DNA from 3 places in the Nostoc sp. CCY 9925 genome. Region 1 is predicted to be linked to each of the others. Evidence: riboswitches for the same ligand, from Rfam matches in the RefSeq annotation. Region 1 holds a riboswitch; each other region holds the start of a gene.
What was found. A riboswitch is a leader RNA that binds a small molecule or an ion and turns the genes downstream of it on or off. The one in region 1 is predicted to bind cobalamin.
Positions count from the first base shown of each region.

Region 1 (5,678 bases):
TTTTGGCCGATTTCATCCGCTCTAAATCAAGAATATCGTTCACCAAGCGCATCAGGCGTTCAGTATTAGTTGTCGCAATGCTCAGGACTTTTTGCCCTTGTTGGGTGAGAGTTCCTAATTGTCCTGCACCCAACAAATCTAATGCTCCCATTGTGGAAGTTAGAGGTGTACGCAATTCATGACTGACTAAAGAGATAAACTCGTTTTCTAAACGTTTGCGTTCGGTGATGTCATTGGCAATTAATAAAGCACAAGGTACTCCGGCTAAGTCAATCAATTCGATAGATATTAATATGGTTTTGACTTCACTAGACTTAGTACAAAATTCAAATTCTTGATTGTAAAGCGAGCCAGTTTCCGGCAGAAGTTGGATTTTTTGGGCGAATGCTACTGTATTTTTACCCAAATCAATTTCGGTAGCGGTGTGTCCGATCACTTCCTCTAGAGAATAGCCGCTGATCCTTAAAAAACTGGGATTCGCGTCAAGAAAACGAGCTTCCGAAACTGTAGCGATCGCAATTGGATTGGGACTAGAACGAAAAACTTTAGCAAACTTCTCTTCTGCTTTAGTGCGATCGTGGATTTCCTGCTGCAACTGCTGATTTTGGGCTTGGAGTTGTTGTTGCAATTGCCGAATCGTCAAGTGATTTTCAATTCGCGCTAAAACTTCTTCTAATTGAAAAGGCTTAGTGATATAGTCTACCCCGCCAACTGCAAAAGCTTTTATTTTATCTAGGACATCACCCAAAGCGCTGATAAAAATTACCGGAATTTCACGAGTGCGATCGTTCGCCTTCAAATTTTGACAGACTTCATAGCCATTCATCTCAGGCATATTCACATCCAACAAAATCAAGTCCGGAGGAACTGCATTTGCACCGCGTAAACCCGTAGAACCTTTAGTTACACTCCTTACTTTATATCCCTGATCCGTCAGCATGGCAGATAAGAGGTTTAGGTTTTCTGGTGTGTCATCAATTACTAAGATGTCAGCTTTGGGGAATTTGAGTGACTGGTTAAGCATCACAATATCGACTTTCGCCAGAATAGGTTACTCATTATTCCTAGAAATTTTCACGTTAGTTCAGTTTCTTAATAATCAGTTACAAAAAAAATATCAATTACTCAATTGTCTCCCCTACTTCTCCCCGATTCACCACTAATCTAATAAACATCAAATCAAGTTTGTAGCTGATATCTACTAAATTACACAACAAGGAATAGCTTATATGCAAACTTCAACCATCCGTAAACCAATTATTCTGACACCAGGCGAAGGTAATCAATTTTCAGTTCTTGGCGCACATTTTACAACCAAAGCAACAGGCGAAGAAACAAATGGAACTTGGGCAGTTTATGAAATTACAGATACACAAGAAAATGGCCCGCCACTGCACACTCACCCCTGGGAAGAAGCATTTTATATTCTAGAAGGTGAAATAGATATCCAAATTGGTACAGAAACAATTTTGGCATCACCAGGCTGTTTCGTTAACATTCCTCACAATGCACTACACGCCTTCAAAGTTCGTTCTGCTACTACTAAATTCTTAGTTTTAATTGCACCCAAGGGAGCGAAAAAGTTTTATGAAGAAATGGGTGAAGTAGCAGATAGTCCAGCAGTAAACATGGAAAAAGTGCAGCCTGTTTTCAACAAATACGGATTGCAGTTTGCTGGATAAATTTGGAAACTACATCAAGTAAGTACAAACAATATATAGAACAGAATTCTGAATTCAGAATTCTTGTTGATAAATCTATTCCAAAAAATTCATCTGTACTCAATAACAAATAAGCAACTCAATTCTATGTCAAAAACTACTCGTCTGTTAGCTGCTAGTGTCCTTGGCTTGGGTCTCAATGCCAGCCTTGTTTTTTACCCAAGTGCCAGTCAGGCTCAAAATAATGCTGGAGTACCTACCGAACTCCAAGGTGAGTGGCGGTACGGTCGAATTTCATCCATCCAATATGAAGACAGCTACACAGGGCGGCCAGCAGCCCCGAACGGTTCTAGCGATCAATTCCAACTCACTTCTAACGGTAGCTACCAGCGAAGGAGGCTGATTCAAATCACCACCTACAACTGCACATCTAACCTATTCATAGAGGAAAAAGGCAAAGTTAAAGTTGAAGCTGGCCGTTTGACTTTTCAACCCAGCGACAGCACATCCCAAGGGCAAATCTGCAATAGCGGACGCACCTACTCCAGCCGCAATTCAGCAAAGCCTGAAACCTACCAGTGGTCAATTCAAACCAATGACTATGGACAGCAAGTTCTAGTGCTTGAAACTACAGACGGTCAAGGTAAAGCTCATTACGGGCGACCACAGTAGGATGGCAAAGGGCAATAGGCAAGAGAAACTATTGCTTTTTACCTGCCACCTGTCGCCTATTTACTGTTGCATGTTATTGCCTATTACCCATTAACAGCCAGCACATATTTTTTTTAGTTCTGTACAAAAATCAGATTTGTCTCCCCTAGTTTTCCCCGATTATTTCGTAATCTACAAGATATCGAACTGAGGTTATTCTATGATTCACCATATTTCCATTGCTGTTAAAAACCCCAACCATGTTGCTCAAGTTTTTGCAGAAATTCTAAAAGCACAAGCTGTTCCTTTTCCTCCTAACCCAAGCAGTTATATGGTTATACCTTTCGATGAACACGGTACAGCCATTGAACTTTATCCTTTAGGTTCTCAAATAGAGCCTGGTGAAGGTGATGACGAATGTGTATTTGTGCATACTGCTATTACTTCAAGGTTTACAGATATTCATGCAGCTATTTCTGTACCCACTAGCCAGAAAGAAATTGAACAAATTGGTGTCCGTGAAGGCTGGCGCGTAGTGCGCTGTAACCGTGATTCTTTCTTTGATGTCATAGAGTTCTGGGTCGAAAACAGATTAATGATTGAATTTCTAACACCAGAAATGGCGTCTGTCTATTTGAAATTTGCCACTGATAAGGAAAATCTGAAATATTTTTTAGCAGAACCGGCATTAGCAACAATTTGATAAATATCTATAGCAATCCTCTTTTATTTAGCTCGCCGATTTCTTTGAAAAGCCGGGGAGCTTTTTGAGTATTTAATTTTAAAGTCAATTCGACAGAATAAAAGGTTTTATTTAAATAAAACTGTCTGTTTACGATTCTCAGAGGCACGGACTTGGACTTTAGTTAGAGTGAGGGAAAGATTCATTAACTCAAGTTCAATTATCCAAAGCCCAATTTTCTTTTTCATCTTCTTAGCAATACTAATCGTGCAACTTGTCAAACACCCACGCCAAAGCATCATCAACATTAGTAACGTAATTTCCTGGTGGTATGGCTGGACGATTCACCATCACAACTTTCACCTCAAGTTCTCGTGCGGCAATGATTTTGGCGTAGGTTGCATCACCACCGCTATTTTTACTGACGATGGTATCGATATTGTGGTGAATCAGGATTTCCCTTTCGTTATAGAGGGTAAAGGGACCGCGATCGCACAATAACATCCCTGGTGGCACTAAGGCATCAGGAGTAGGAGCGTCAATCATTCGCATGAGAAACCAAATTTCTTTGAGATGAGCAAAGGCGGCGAGTTCTTGCCTACCAACTGTCAGAAATACTCGCTGTGCTTGGTTTTGCAGGATTGTAGCTGCGGCTGCAACGCTATCAACTTCAATCCAGCGATCGCCACTTACCTTTTGCCAAGGCGGACGAATTAACCTTAGATTGGTTACTCCGACTTTGGTTGCAGCATCTACAGCGTTCCAGGAAATTTGGCTAGCAAAAGGATGGGTTGCATCAATTAGCAAGTCGATTTGCATTACTTCCAGATAACTAGCCAATCCAGCAACACCACCAAAGCCTCCAACCCGCAAATCACCCAAAGGAACTAATGGGTCACGGGTGCGACCAGCTAGGGATGTGATTACTTCTACCCTTTCTATACTCGCCAGTCTAGCAGCTAGTTCTGCCGCATCTCCTGTCCCACCCAGAATTAAAATGCGGATCATAAAGATGGAATTTTTGCCAAAATGCCATTTTTTAGTGCTTTTGGACGTTCTGACCAAGGCAGTAAACCATCTGGCTTGGCATAGTACTGACTAGCACACTCTAGTATCGCAGATGCACTGCCATCAAGGGCTAGATCGCCAAATAGATATGTTAATTTGCCTTTGGCAGCAAAGGCAACCACGCAGGAACGATTACAAGCACTCATGCATTCAACTTCTTGAATTGGGAATTCGTCTCGCAAGTCCCAATCTTGTGCTAAGTGCTGGAGTTGCTCTACTAGTTGTTCGCCACCACTTCCAGGTAAACGTTTTCCATCTTGCCAAACGCTGGCACAGGTTTTGCAAACAAATAAAGTGTGGTCTGGAACATCACAGCGATCGGTTGGGGAAATATTTGCAGTCGCAGTCATCTGTACCTCGCAGAAATGTGGAACTAATAAATCTACTTCGGCGGGCATCCTGACTCACTCAATTTGTAATTTTGGATTCCTGAGGCAAGCTAATCTCAAATCTCAAATGAGTTCACAGTTGCGGGACAGCGCCGGATTTGCACCGAACTTTCCCCGTTACCTCTGGTAGCTGACCCCCACCAGAACCGAATAACCTTAACGATCATACACTAGGGTCGAATAGTACTGAAATCATCTAGATTCTTTATCTTGCTTTTTAACAAAAGTATGTGTTATGATTGATAATTGTGTGGTTAAGGACGTATAGCTCAGTTGGTTAGAGCGCTACGTTGACATCGTAGAGGTCACTGGTTCGAATCCAGTTACGTCCATTTGTACAGTGACTAATTATTTGTCGTCGTTGTGTGACTTTACCCATAACTTTGCCGCAACGGCAAGCTTATGCTTCCAATAGAACGCGGCAAAGTTATGGGTTCTTGGCCACTTTTGGTGATGATGAAAGGTTACGCGCTTTAAGGCAGAAGGCAGAAGGGTTTTAAGATTTTGCCTGTCGTCGTAGAACTTGTGATAAAGACCCAGATCCAACCTGAAGACTTTTCTTATCCCTGTTCTGTCACTTTGGGAGAAGCCAATGTCTGAAAGCTTTTGAGAGCTTTACTTTTGAGTTTTTGGCTATAAATTTTAGTTTCTGTTAGAAAAGAAAAGCTCAAAACTTTATTCCATCAAAGCTTCAGAGTTTCGCTCCGATTATTGTTTTCCGCAAGTGACACAAGAGGGTTATAAAGGGGAGGTCTACGGTTTCGATGGTGGCAAGAAGGTTAAAGGACGTAAGCGGCATATCGTCGTAGATTCTCAAGGATTGTTGATTGGGGTTCTGGTAACCGAAGTAAATGCCTCAGAACGATTAGGGACGGTGGTTGTGCTGGATGAAGCAAAAGAGAAGTTGTCCAAATTAGAACTGATCTGGGTAGACCAGGGGTATTCTGGCAAAAACTTTGCCAATGCTGTTTAGCAGGTCTGTGGTGAGCGGGTGCGGGTGGAAGTGATTACACGAACCTCTGAGACGTTTGAGCAGTTGCCCAAGCGGTGGATTGTTGAGCGAACCAATGGAAAAGCTGAATCGATTTCGGGGGTTAAGCAAAGATTATAAGGTGTATTCAGAGGTGAGTGAAGCGATGATTTATGGTTCTCTGCTTCGTCTCATAAGTAGGTCGGTGTTGAAAATTATCGTTATGACAAGGCAGGAGGCAGGAGGCAGGAGGCAGG
Region 1 is NZ_CAWUDO010000056.1:91-5,768, reverse strand. Features, by position in the region: gene ACM0OY_RS24530 (ATP-binding protein) at 1-1,024, opposite strand, end outside; gene ACM0OY_RS24525 (cupin domain-containing protein) at 1,230-1,682, shown strand; gene ACM0OY_RS24520 (hypothetical protein) at 1,809-2,333, shown strand; gene ACM0OY_RS24515 (hypothetical protein) at 2,533-3,015, shown strand; gene ACM0OY_RS24510 (cobalt-precorrin-6A reductase) at 3,256-4,002, opposite strand; gene ACM0OY_RS24505 (DUF1636 domain-containing protein) at 3,999-4,412, opposite strand; cobalamin riboswitch at 4,434-4,617, opposite strand; tRNA gene ACM0OY_RS24500 (tRNA-Val) at 4,710-4,783, shown strand; partial or broken gene ACM0OY_RS24495 (transposase) at 5,194-5,617, shown strand.

Region 2 (5,678 bases), on a different contig from region 1:
CATTCCAAAACTGAATTCCCCAACTTCTGGGATTCCCTTCTGCATTAAACCGACGATAAAAAGCTGCACGACTAACTTGACGCTGCTTCCTGACTTCTACAGGGGTTCTACAAAGAGGCCCACCAAAATTAGTATCAATACACAAATGTAAATGCCAGCCTTCAGTGGCTACCGTCAAATATCCATCGTAGAGAATACAAAGTTTTGGTGCAGCATTAAATTCTAATTCCAAAACACTACCTTGGACAATATGCCCCACCCCTACCTGTTGCCAATTCTGCTCAAATAAAGTGTAAAGTAACGATGACAAAACATCACTTACACAATCAAAATATTCATACTCAATTGTCCCACCTGTAGACAACGCCTCAGTCACAACTTGATTTACTGGTGTAACCAAACAATTAAATTCACTCATCTTCAACTCTCCTCTGCGTGAAAAAATTCTTAACCTTAAAACCTAGAACTCAACCCAACCTGAAAAACCCTCCCCCCATCAGGAAAACCCGGAAACAACTGATAACGCTGGTTAAAGATATTATCTACACTACTTGTCAGTATCAAACTATCACTTAAAGGGACGCGCATTTTGAAATCTAAAGTAGTATAACCAGACAAAAACTCTGTATTATCGTTATTCGTTGGATACCCATTCAAAGAATTCATGAGCAATCCTAAATACCAACCTTGAGGATTTTCATAAGAAACACCCAAATTTAATTTATCCGCACCTGCAAATCGTAACTCCTTATCAACTTCCGCCGGATTAGAACTTTCTAAAATGCGCGGATCATTAGCTGTATAATTAGCAAAAGCATAGATATTCTTCGCTAGCTGCAAATTCAGAGAGGCTTCAATTCCTGTAGTTCTAACTAGTCCGATATTTTCAAAAGTACCTGTATTGCCATTCACGGGTGGTGTCAACCGCTTAAAGACAATTGTATCGGATACTGTGTTACTAAAGAACGTCAAACGTAATAAGCCTATATTACCTAACTTTTGGTCAATGCCAATATCAAAACTATCACCCTTTTCTGGTTTAAGTTCAGGATTACCAATATTAGTAGGATTATTGTTAAATAAATTGGCAATGGTTGGCGCTCGAAAGTTTTTGATGTAGTTTGCTCTGACTGTTGTGGAGTCAGAGACTGCTAATTTTGTACCTACAGATGGTGATGTAAATGAACCATTTACCAAGCTACTGAAATCTTGGCGTACTCCTAAATTGATACTGAAACTAGAAGTAAGATTATTTTCATATTTAGCGAAAATGGCTCCTTGACTAATACTGTCATTGTAATTTTCTCTATTGACATTACTGCCATAATTAAAGGTGGTATTACGCACATTTGCATTCCGGTAATCAAAGCCATAAACTAAAATCTGATTTTTGGTAAGATTCCAACTATGTGTGGTTTGAATACCGTAAGAAACTTGGTTAGAATCAAACCGATTTTGAGATGAAAGTGCGCCACTACGGTTATCAAAACGAGTATTGAGAAAATCAGTATAAACTCTGGCTGTTAAAAGTGAATCATTACCATTCCCTAATTTGGAATTCCAGGTTAAATCAGTGAGAACTTGGTCTGTGTATTTGCGATTATTGTCGGTGAAAGAATTGAAAAAACCTTGCCCAAATTGGGGTTCAGGAATTGCTACCCCTCCTGGTACTCCTTGTTCTTTGCTTAAGTATAGGCTTGAGAGAGTTAAGGTATTACGTGTGCCTAAATCTGCCTCTAGTTTGACATTAAAGTTGTTAAATAGAGCATCATTATTTGTTCTAGTTCCTGTAAAATTGGCTTCAGGGATTGTAAAAGGATAATTATTTTCTGCTTGTGTACGGTTGTAACCTACAACCCAAGAAATTGCACCCGCTTTCCCACTATTTTGAATACTTTTTTGGTTTAGTCCATAAGCACCAATATTAATTTTGGCTTCTGTTGTAACTTTCTCTGTGGGACGACGAGTGACAATATTAATTACCCCTCCTATCGCATCAGAACCATAAAGAGTTGAACCTCCTCCTGGTAATACTTCGACTCTTTCAATATTATTAGTGGTAAATTCTGAGAGGTCAAAACCACCGCCACCAAGATTATTAATCGGTCTACCATCAAGCAATATTAATACTTGATCGGTATTAGAACCGCGAATAAATTGACCACTTAAAGCATTAACTTCTGTGCCAACAGTACCATCACCCAAGATACCAGGAAGAAATCGCAGTGCTTCTTTGACAGTTCTTGCACCCTGCGCTTCCATTTCTTCACCCGTAATTACGTAAACGGGACGGGTGGAATCTTTTACTGTCCCTTCGCGGCGAAAGGGTGAAAATACAGGTTCATTCAATAGCTTGTCGATGACTGTTAATTCAATATCGGGTTCTGTTTCTGTTGTGGAGGCTGGAGTATTTTCAGGTGTTACTTGTGCAACTGGTTGTAAGTCTCTTGCAGAACCTTCATACTTAGGAAACTCAGATATTTGTGCAACTTGATTAGCAATCGCTACATTTCTTCCGCAGACTATCCCATAGATTGCGGTAAAAACAAAGATTTTTGAGAAAAATTCACAATAAGTAACTGTACGGGAAGTGGACATGAAACTCCTCGTTTTCAGTAAAGACAGGTATTTATTTGTGCTATGAGTTTTTAAGATTTAGGCTTCAACTAGCTTGCTACAATGCATTGCCATACCTAAATCATGATGGATACTATTTGGATAGCAAAAAAGACTTTGTGGTATTCCTTATGGATACCCAAATCCCTATAAGACAACCAAAAATTAAGTGTCGTTACTAACAGCGAAGCGAATTAGTAAAACTTGCAGAGGGTACTGTCTTAAAACAGTATCTGTACCCATGAAATTTATTAATCAAATGTATCATCTGTGCCTCGCAGATAAATGTTTTGTGTCTAGAGTGAGTCGGCGGGCATTCTGACTAAGAGACACGTTATATTCGTCTCATTACAGCTGCGGGACAGCGCCGGATTTACACCGAACTTTCCCCCTTGCGCCTGATGGCTGCTCACCATCAGAACCGACAGTTATTTGTCACATTACCATAGTTATTGTGTATATGTAAATTTAGTCAATAATAATTTTGATTCCCCATATTACTTACTGAATATAGAATTATACTTGTGCTACAGTTAACACTCATAAAATAAATCCCCTAATTATCAGGATAGGGGACTTTTCACACACTCTAGATTTAATTTTGTCCAGAGTATTACATTTCTAAGAAGTATTGTAAGACTTTAATTTTGCTATTAAAGCTCTATACATAGCAATTGGGAAAAAGCGGTAAAACTAGAAAGCTTGTTTTTGCTTTTGGATGAGTCTCATTGTGTTTTTGCTCCTGTTAAAAGGGTGTGCGGAGGTTGGAATTCTGCCCATTCTTTGCATACAGTTTGGTAACATTGCGGTGGTGTAATTGGTAAATTAGTTAAATAGAAAAAAGCAGCTTGATAACCGTATTCCAACAAAAAAATAACATCTTTTTGAGGATTATATTTATCTAAAGCTTCGAGAATATGAGCATTCATGAAGTGTCTTTGCAACAGTACAGTATCGGGTGCTGCTAACCAAGCATTTAAGAAAGCTGCGAGATTTTTACGCGGGATAAAATGCGCTTTAAATGTTTCGCCAGCCATACCTAAATGCACAGAATTAGTGCTGCAAATCACGACACCACGTTCTCCTCCTAAATAACCTACCCAAGCGTTGTAACCAATTGCCAATAAATTAGTGGCTATAAAATTTTGTTGCCAATCTTGGGTGTTTATTTCTGGGATCATCTTTAATTAATCTCCTTTAGATAACTGCCAAAGTTGAATGGAATAACACAGATGGTTTTCAAAAATAGCGCGTGCTGCTAATCCCTCAGCAATTGGCTTTTCGAGCCAACGCTTAAATGCCCAACGTCCGATCGCGTATAATGGTGGGAGTGCGATCGCTACAACATCAGCAATATATTTAACTGTACTCAGCCCAAAAGTACGAAAGTTATCAACACACAAGTCAATCGTTGGTGCAACTTGAGTGGAGATGTCTTCAGTTTTGATTAACTTAAATCCAGCCTGTTCTAACGCCGCTTGGAGTTCACTGGCGACATGACAATTAGAAAAAATACCTTCTTGGTATTCGGCATCAAAACGCATCATATCTGCAAGCAGCAAGTAGCCACCGCTATCCAGTAAACGAGCCGCACCTTGAGCTAAATCGAGAGCAGCAATATATTGGCTGCTCTCACTGAACAGAATTAAGTCGTAGGAGTATGATTTGTGAAAATCTTCAAATCTCGTTAAGTAGAAAGGTACTTGACTGTTGGTATTTTTAATAAACCTCTCTTGCTGGAGTGCGTCGGGTGCTAATCCCTCAACAATTAAACCGCGTGAGCACAAATATGCTGCGTTACCTCCAATACCACAGCCTACGTCAAGCACAGTTTTTATACTTTCTGGGATAAAACTCAAAAGTTTGGCTGCATAGCTTTCCTGCGCCACACGCAGGCGAGTTAGAGTTAATTCTTCACCTTGAGTAGGTAATGGCTCCCAGTACCCGTAATGGAGATAGGAGGAGTTTGTGAGTCCCATGTAATAATCTATCGCTGCATTTTGGTAGCGAGTTGCTTTGGGAATATTGCTTGATTTTGGCTTAAGCATTGGGACTAAAGTAAGTTTTAGGGTATTAGGCTTGGTTTAAATTCTGACCATCGCTTGCAAACTTGTTCGTAGCAATCGGGTGGAGTAATTTTTAGTTGGTGTAAAAAATTAACCTCAATCTGAGGTTCAGCCTTTAGCACCAGAAGAATATCTTGATGGGGATTGTATGTTGCGATCACCGGGGAAATTGATGAAATCATGGATGAGCAGATTGATTGCGATATAGCTCCGCTATCCTGAAAAGAACGCAAGTAAAACCTAATCAGATCGGAGGGAAGAAATTGCAGGGTGAAGGAAACTGTATCAACACTTGTATTTGTCGGGTGAGTAACTTTAGTATCCACATCACAAATAACAACTCCCCGCCCAAATGACTGAAATCCTTTCCATCCTGTGTAACCGATTACCAGCAGATTATTATGAATAAAGCTATTTTGCCAGTAGCCGAAATTTCCTTGCCAAACACTATTGGATGGTCGCATTGACTTCCTCCCCCAACACCAATGATTCAATGCGAACCTGCTCAAGCTCTCGTCCAATCAATACTAATCGCGTTTGACGGGCTTGGTGGGGTTGCCAAGGACGATCATAAAAGTAGTCAAATCGATTACCGACACCCTGTAATACCAGACGCATGGCTTTATTTGGAACTGCTACAAATCCCTTAATTCGATAAATTTCTTGCTGTTGCACCAATGTTTGCAAGCGTTTGACTAAGACAGTCGGCTCAAATGCCTGGTTTAGCAGTAGTTGCACTGCATTAATCCCTTCATCATGTTCATGTTCAGCTTCGGTGTCGTGGTGACTGGGGCGACTATCCAAGTTGTCTTCTACAGCAGCGTTAAAACCGAGTAACAAATCGCCACTGATTTTACCGTCCTGGCAAGGAATGACTTTTACACCAGGGGATAAGTTCTGCTTTAGCCAATCCTGCACCCTAACTTGCGTTGGTAAATCAACGCGATCGCTCTTAGTCAGCAATACTAGATCAGCACAAGCCAGTTGATCTTCAAA
Region 2 is NZ_CAWUDO010000041.1:45,467-51,144, forward strand. Features, by position in the region: gene ACM0OY_RS20655 ((2Fe-2S) ferredoxin domain-containing protein) at 1-418, opposite strand, end outside; gene ACM0OY_RS20660 (TonB-dependent receptor plug domain-containing protein) at 454-2,598, opposite strand; cobalamin riboswitch at 2,907-3,057, opposite strand; gene ACM0OY_RS20665 (hypothetical protein) at 3,342-3,797, opposite strand; gene ACM0OY_RS20670 (class I SAM-dependent DNA methyltransferase) at 3,804-4,664, opposite strand; gene ACM0OY_RS20675 (hypothetical protein) at 4,682-5,146, opposite strand; gene cobW (cobalamin biosynthesis protein CobW) at 5,130-5,678, opposite strand, start outside.
Region 2: linked by a shared signal. The riboswitch ahead of ACM0OY_RS20660 (TonB-dependent receptor plug domain-containing protein) and the one ahead of ACM0OY_RS24505 (DUF1636 domain-containing protein) in region 1 are both predicted to bind cobalamin.

Region 3 (5,678 bases), on a different contig from region 1:
AGTAGCTCGTTTTCTGACTTGGATGTGCGCTTGTTCATCTCTTTTTTTTGGCTGGCAGCAATGGTAATCAATCTCAATATTAACTAAAAATGTACTTATTTAACAATTGAGCAGTTGTTCAACTGTTGTATTAGAATATTGGTAGTTAACTTTGTAGCCTTTCTTGTCAAGCTGCCATGACTCAAACTCCCTCCATTAGAACTCAAGCTTTGCAGGTTGGTGGTATGGACTGCGGAAGCTGCGCTAAGACAATTGAAGTCAGCTTGCAGCAGTTACGTGGTGTGACCGAAGCATCTGTGAGCTTTGCGACAGAAAAAGTCAAAGTATCCTACGACTCACAGATAGTCAGTGAGAAGACGATTTTTGATCGGATCAAAGCTTTGGGCTATACAGTTGAGCAGAGTCATGAAGCAGCTACCCATCTCAGTCATTCCCATTCTTGTGACCACGACCATCACACTGATGCGGTTCCTACTCAAAGCCTACAAGCTAAAATTGGCGGGATGGATTGCGGCGGTTGTGCTAAGACAGTTGAGGTTGGTTTGCAGCAGATAGCAGGCGTTTTGGAGGTATCGGTCAGTTTTGCAACCCAAAGAGCGGACATATTATATAACCCGCAACAAGTCAATGAAACGGCGATTTTTGACCGGATTAAAACTTTGGGTTATACAGTCGAGCAAAGTGATGAGACTTCCATAAATCACGAACACCAACACCCTCATCCAGTCCGCCAGCAGTCTCAAAATACCGACTTGACAAACTGGAAATTCTGGATTCACAACCGCCGGGGGCTGAGTGTGATTTTAGCAGGAGTAGGTTTAGTTCTGGGTTTGATAACTCAGTATTTGGCGCTACCTATTTGGATAGTACGGGCTTTTTATGGCATTGGCATCATCGTAGCTGGATTTCCCATTGCACGAGCCGGTTTGATGGAGTTACGCCTACGCCGCGCCGATATGAACTTGCTGATGACGATTTCGGTGATTGGTGCGGTGATTTTAGGGGACTGGTTTGAAGCTGCATTGGTGATCTTTCTATTTTCCTTGGGGACGACGCTGCAAATTTTTACCTTTGGTCGTACCCGCAATGCTATCAGTAACCTGATGAATTTGACTCCACCGACTGCAACTATCAGGCGGGGTTCTCAGGAAGTAACAGTGCGCGTCGAAGAAATTCAAGTTGGGGAAACTCTGACAATTCGTCCAGGACAGCGTGTTGCTTTAGATGGAGTGGTGGTATCGGGAAATTCAGCAATTGACCAATCGCCAATTACAGGAGAATCTATTCCTGAAGATAAAGAAATAGGCGATCGCGTTTTTGCGGGAACATTAAATCAAACTGGCTTTTTAGAGGTGAAAGTCACACATACTGCTGCTGATACGACGGTGGCGAAAATTGTTCACTTAGTTGAAGTTGCTCAATCAAGCCGCGCACCTTCCCAGCAATGGGTAGATAAGTTTGCCGAAGTTTACACACCTATTGTAATAATGATAGCGATCGCTCTGGCTTTAATTCCGCCCTTGGTATTTGCTCAATCCTTTGATATTTGGCTTTATCGAGCGTTAGTGTTATTAGTAATTGCTTGTCCCTGTGCTTTGGTGATTTCTACCCCCGTTTCCATTGTCAGTGCTATTGGTGCAGCCACCCGTCAAGGGATATTATTCAAGGGCGGTAATAGCTTGGAAACTGCTGGAAAACTCACCAGTCTTGCTTTTGATAAAACGGGAACCCTGACCCAAGGAGAACCTGTAGTGCTACAGGTGAAGGAGTTGGGGGAAGTGAGTGCAACGCAGATATTATTAATCGCCGCTGCTTTGGAACAACAATCTGAACATCCTTTGGCTAGGGCGATAGTTGCAAAAGCCAGGGAGGAAGGAATAGAGTTAGAGAATCCCCAGAATTTTATAGCTTATCCTGGTAGAGGTATTACCGCAAATTTTGGCACAATGCAGTATTTTGTGGGAAATCGGCGGTTATTTGTGGATCAAGGTATCAGTTTATCACTGGCTGCCGAGTCCCTCTTGGGTGAGATGGAAAATTTGGGACAAACTCCAGTTTTAGTAGGCAATAGCCAGGGTTTATTAGGAGTGATTTCCCTGGCGGATGGCTTGCGCTTGGAGGCTGCGTCATCTGTGCGATTGTTGAAAAAGCAGGGATTGCAACATCTAGTCATGTTAACAGGCGATCGCACTCAGGTTGCCCAACAAATTGCTCAACAGCTTGACATTAAAGAGTATAAAGCAGAACTTTTACCAGAAGATAAGCTGCAAATAATTCAACAAATGCGCCGTTCTGGGATTGTGGGCATGGTAGGTGATGGTATAAATGATGCCCCGGCATTGGCGGCTGCGGATATCAGCTTTGCGGTGGGTGGGATAGATATAGCGTTGGAAACCGCTGATGTCGTACTGGTTGGTGGTGACTTAAGAAGACTCGCTACGGCTGTTGATTTGAGTCGCCGTACCGTAAAGGTAATTCAGCAAAATATTGTCTTTTCGCTGGTAACAAAAGCACTGTTTTTACTTTTGGGGACATTCGGATTTGTCGGGTTAGCAGTTGCAGTTTTAGCTGATACCGGAAGTTCTTTGTTTGTAACGGCGAATGGAATGCGGCTATTTAGAGCTAAACTATCTCAATAAACTACGCTTTGTAAATACCTGGTAAAAAATCGCTGTTCAAAATTAGTAATGGTGATATAGTTACTCCAATCGGTTCTGATGGGGAGCAGCCATCGGACGCAAGGGGGAAAGTCCGGTGTAAATCCGGCGCTGTCCCGCAACTGTGAGCCAAAATTAGGTGAGTCAGGATGCCCGCCGGTTAGAATCAATTCGTTTACATAAATCTGCGAGGTACAGATTATGAAAAGAAAAAAACAGGCGTTAGTCAGTCTAACCCTGATGGGAGTTATCAGTTTTTATCTAGTAGTTGGTTTACCCAAACCCGCCTACGCCATGCACATTATGGAAGGTTTTTTACCCGTGCAGTGGGCGATTTTTTGGTGGATTGTGGCATTACCATTTTTTCTATTGGGATTGCGTAGTCTGACTCGCATTACCCAAGCGAACCCGGAACTGAAACTACTGCTGGGCTTGGCTGGTGCTTTTACTTTTGTGCTGTCAGCGTTGAAAATCCCTTCCGTCACAGGTAGCTGTTCTCACCCAACAGGGACGGGGTTAGGTGCGGTGCTGTTTGGCCCCCTTACTATGTCAGTTTTGGGTAGCTTAGTGTTGTTATTTCAAGCTTTGTTACTGGCGCATGGTGGCTTGACGACGCTGGGTGCAAATGCTTTTTCGATGGCGATCGCTGGGCCATTTGCAGCTTACTGGATATATAATCTGACAATAAAGTTGGGTGGTAAACAAAAAATCGCCATATTTCTAGCAGCTGCGATCGCAGATTTACTCACCTACATTATCACTTCTATCCAACTCGCCCTAGCTTTTCCTGCACCTGTTGGTGGGTTTCTCGCTTCATTTACCAAGTTCGCCGGAATTTTCGCCATTACTCAAGTTCCCTTAGCAATTAGTGAAGGATTGCTAACTGTATTGGTGTGGAACTGGCTACAATCTTATAATCCTCAAGAATTAGAATTGTTGAAATTAATCAAACGGGAACCCCAAGGAAATGAGTCAATCTAAAAAAGGGTTGAGTAACTGGCTGTTGGTAGTAGCTGTATTAGCCTTAGCAGTTGCACCGTTAATATTTGTGCGTGGTGGCGAATTTGCCGGTTCCGATGACAAAGCAGAAAAAGCAATTACTGAAATACAACCTGGATATAAACCCTGGTTTAAATCATTTTTTGAACCAGCTAGTGGTGAAATAGAAAGTTTATTATTTGCTTCGCAAGCAGCTTTAGGTGCTGGAGTAGTCGGTTATGCAATTGGGTTGTATAAAGGACGTTCCCAACAACAAAAACGTGAAGAATGAGCCTGCAAATAGACACTTTAGCTTACACTAATCGACTACGAAGTTTGCCACCAGAACATAAACTAATTTTTGCATTTACTACTCTTGCTATTTCCTTTGCTACTCATCCGCTAGTGCAAATTTTAATGGCGCTTTGGATGGGTATTTGGACAGTTATTTATGCAAGAATTCCGGCTGGTGTTTATTTTCGGTTGTTAATGTTCACCATAGTTTTTTGTTTGACAAGTTTACCAGCCTTGATGGTGAATGGAGTTGCAATTACTGATTTACAAAGTGTCAAATTAGACTCATGGTATGGACTAACTCTCGGACACTTCTATATTTATATCAGTCATAGTGGCAGTAGCCAAGCATTGAGAATTTTAACCAGAGCATTAGCCTCTGTTTCTTGCCTATATTTTCTCATGCTAACTGTACCTTTCACGGAAATATTACAAACTCTGCGTTACTTAGGATTTCCAGTGCTTTTAACCGATTTATTATTATTAATGTATCGGTTTATTTTCATTCTGCTGAACACAGCCAATGAATTGTGGACAGCACAAAATTCCCGTGGTGGCTACCGTACTTGGCAAAGTGGAATGAAAAGTTTAGCACTACTAATCGCACAACTATTACAGCGAACTTTACAACGATATAGTCAGTTCTCTCTCGGATTACAATCACGGGGTTTTGTGACTGAATTTCGAGTTTGGCATCCTCGTCGCTATCGTCCCCAAGCACGATATATCATCGAAGCGATTTGCGGTTGTGTAGGATTAATAGGATTAGAGTTTTGGCGAAATGCAGGAATATTTACTCGAATTTGAGCAGGTATATTACACCTATTCAGGGGCGCAGGAATCAGCTTTGAATGGTCTAACACTGAAGATTCCATCAAGTAAAAAGTGTGCCTTAATTGGTCAGAATGGTTGTGGTAAAACGACATTGTTTCTATTAGCTAACGGTTTATATAAACCTGATTCTGGTGTTGTTCATTGGCGTGGTGAACCATTAAGTTATAATCGTAATTATCTGGGTAAATTACGGCAGAAAGTTGGCCTAGTATTTCAAGATCCAGAACAACAATTAGTAGCTTCTACGGTTGAAGAAGATATATCTTATGGTTTGTGTAATTTAGGTTTACCAGAACCAGAAATTAAAGACCGAGTAGAGCAAGCATTAATTGAATTTGAACTGACTGCTTTAGCAGAAAGACCAGTGCATCATCTGAGTTTAGGACAAAAAAAGCGAGTTTCTATAGCCGATGTGATGGTGCTACAACCGGAACTGTTGGTGTTGGATGAGCCAACTGCATATTTAGATATAAAACATACTCGTAATTTGATAGCAACCATGAAAAAAATTCATGGAGATGGAACCACTTTGTTGATGGCAACCCATGATTTAGATTTAGTCTATCGGTGGGCAGATTGGGTTTTTGTTATGGATAAAGGGCGGCTGATGCTAGAAGGTAAACCACAAGATGTATTTAGCCAGCGTACACTTTTAGAAGAGTTAGAGTTGGGCGTACCATTGATATATGAGATGTTATTTGATGGGCTATCTGCTGAGGAGGGAGTAGTTATAGAACGAGTGCGACAACGGATATTAGAGCGATTTCGTAATTTTTCTTGATTATACAGTTAGAGAATCTCAATAAATTAGGGACAATGCTTTTATAAAAGATCCAAAAATTTAATCATTTCATACAATGAATAATAAGTATATACAGTCTTGCTTTGTGTGATTTTCCACAAAAATTGTTTAGA
Region 3 is NZ_CAWUDO010000041.1:35,811-41,488, forward strand. Features, by position in the region: gene ACM0OY_RS20610 (ArsR/SmtB family transcription factor) at 1-38, opposite strand, end outside; gene ACM0OY_RS20615 (heavy metal translocating P-type ATPase) at 177-2,639, shown strand; cobalamin riboswitch at 2,693-2,833, shown strand; gene ACM0OY_RS20620 (energy-coupling factor ABC transporter permease) at 2,859-3,638, shown strand; gene ACM0OY_RS20625 (energy-coupling factor ABC transporter substrate-binding protein) at 3,625-3,927, shown strand; gene cbiQ (cobalt ECF transporter T component CbiQ) at 3,924-4,736, shown strand; gene ACM0OY_RS20635 (energy-coupling factor ABC transporter ATP-binding protein) at 4,711-5,544, shown strand; gene ACM0OY_RS20640 (ABC transporter ATP-binding protein) at 5,586-5,678, opposite strand, start outside.
Region 3: linked by a shared signal. The riboswitch ahead of ACM0OY_RS20620 (energy-coupling factor ABC transporter permease) and the one ahead of ACM0OY_RS24505 (DUF1636 domain-containing protein) in region 1 are both predicted to bind cobalamin.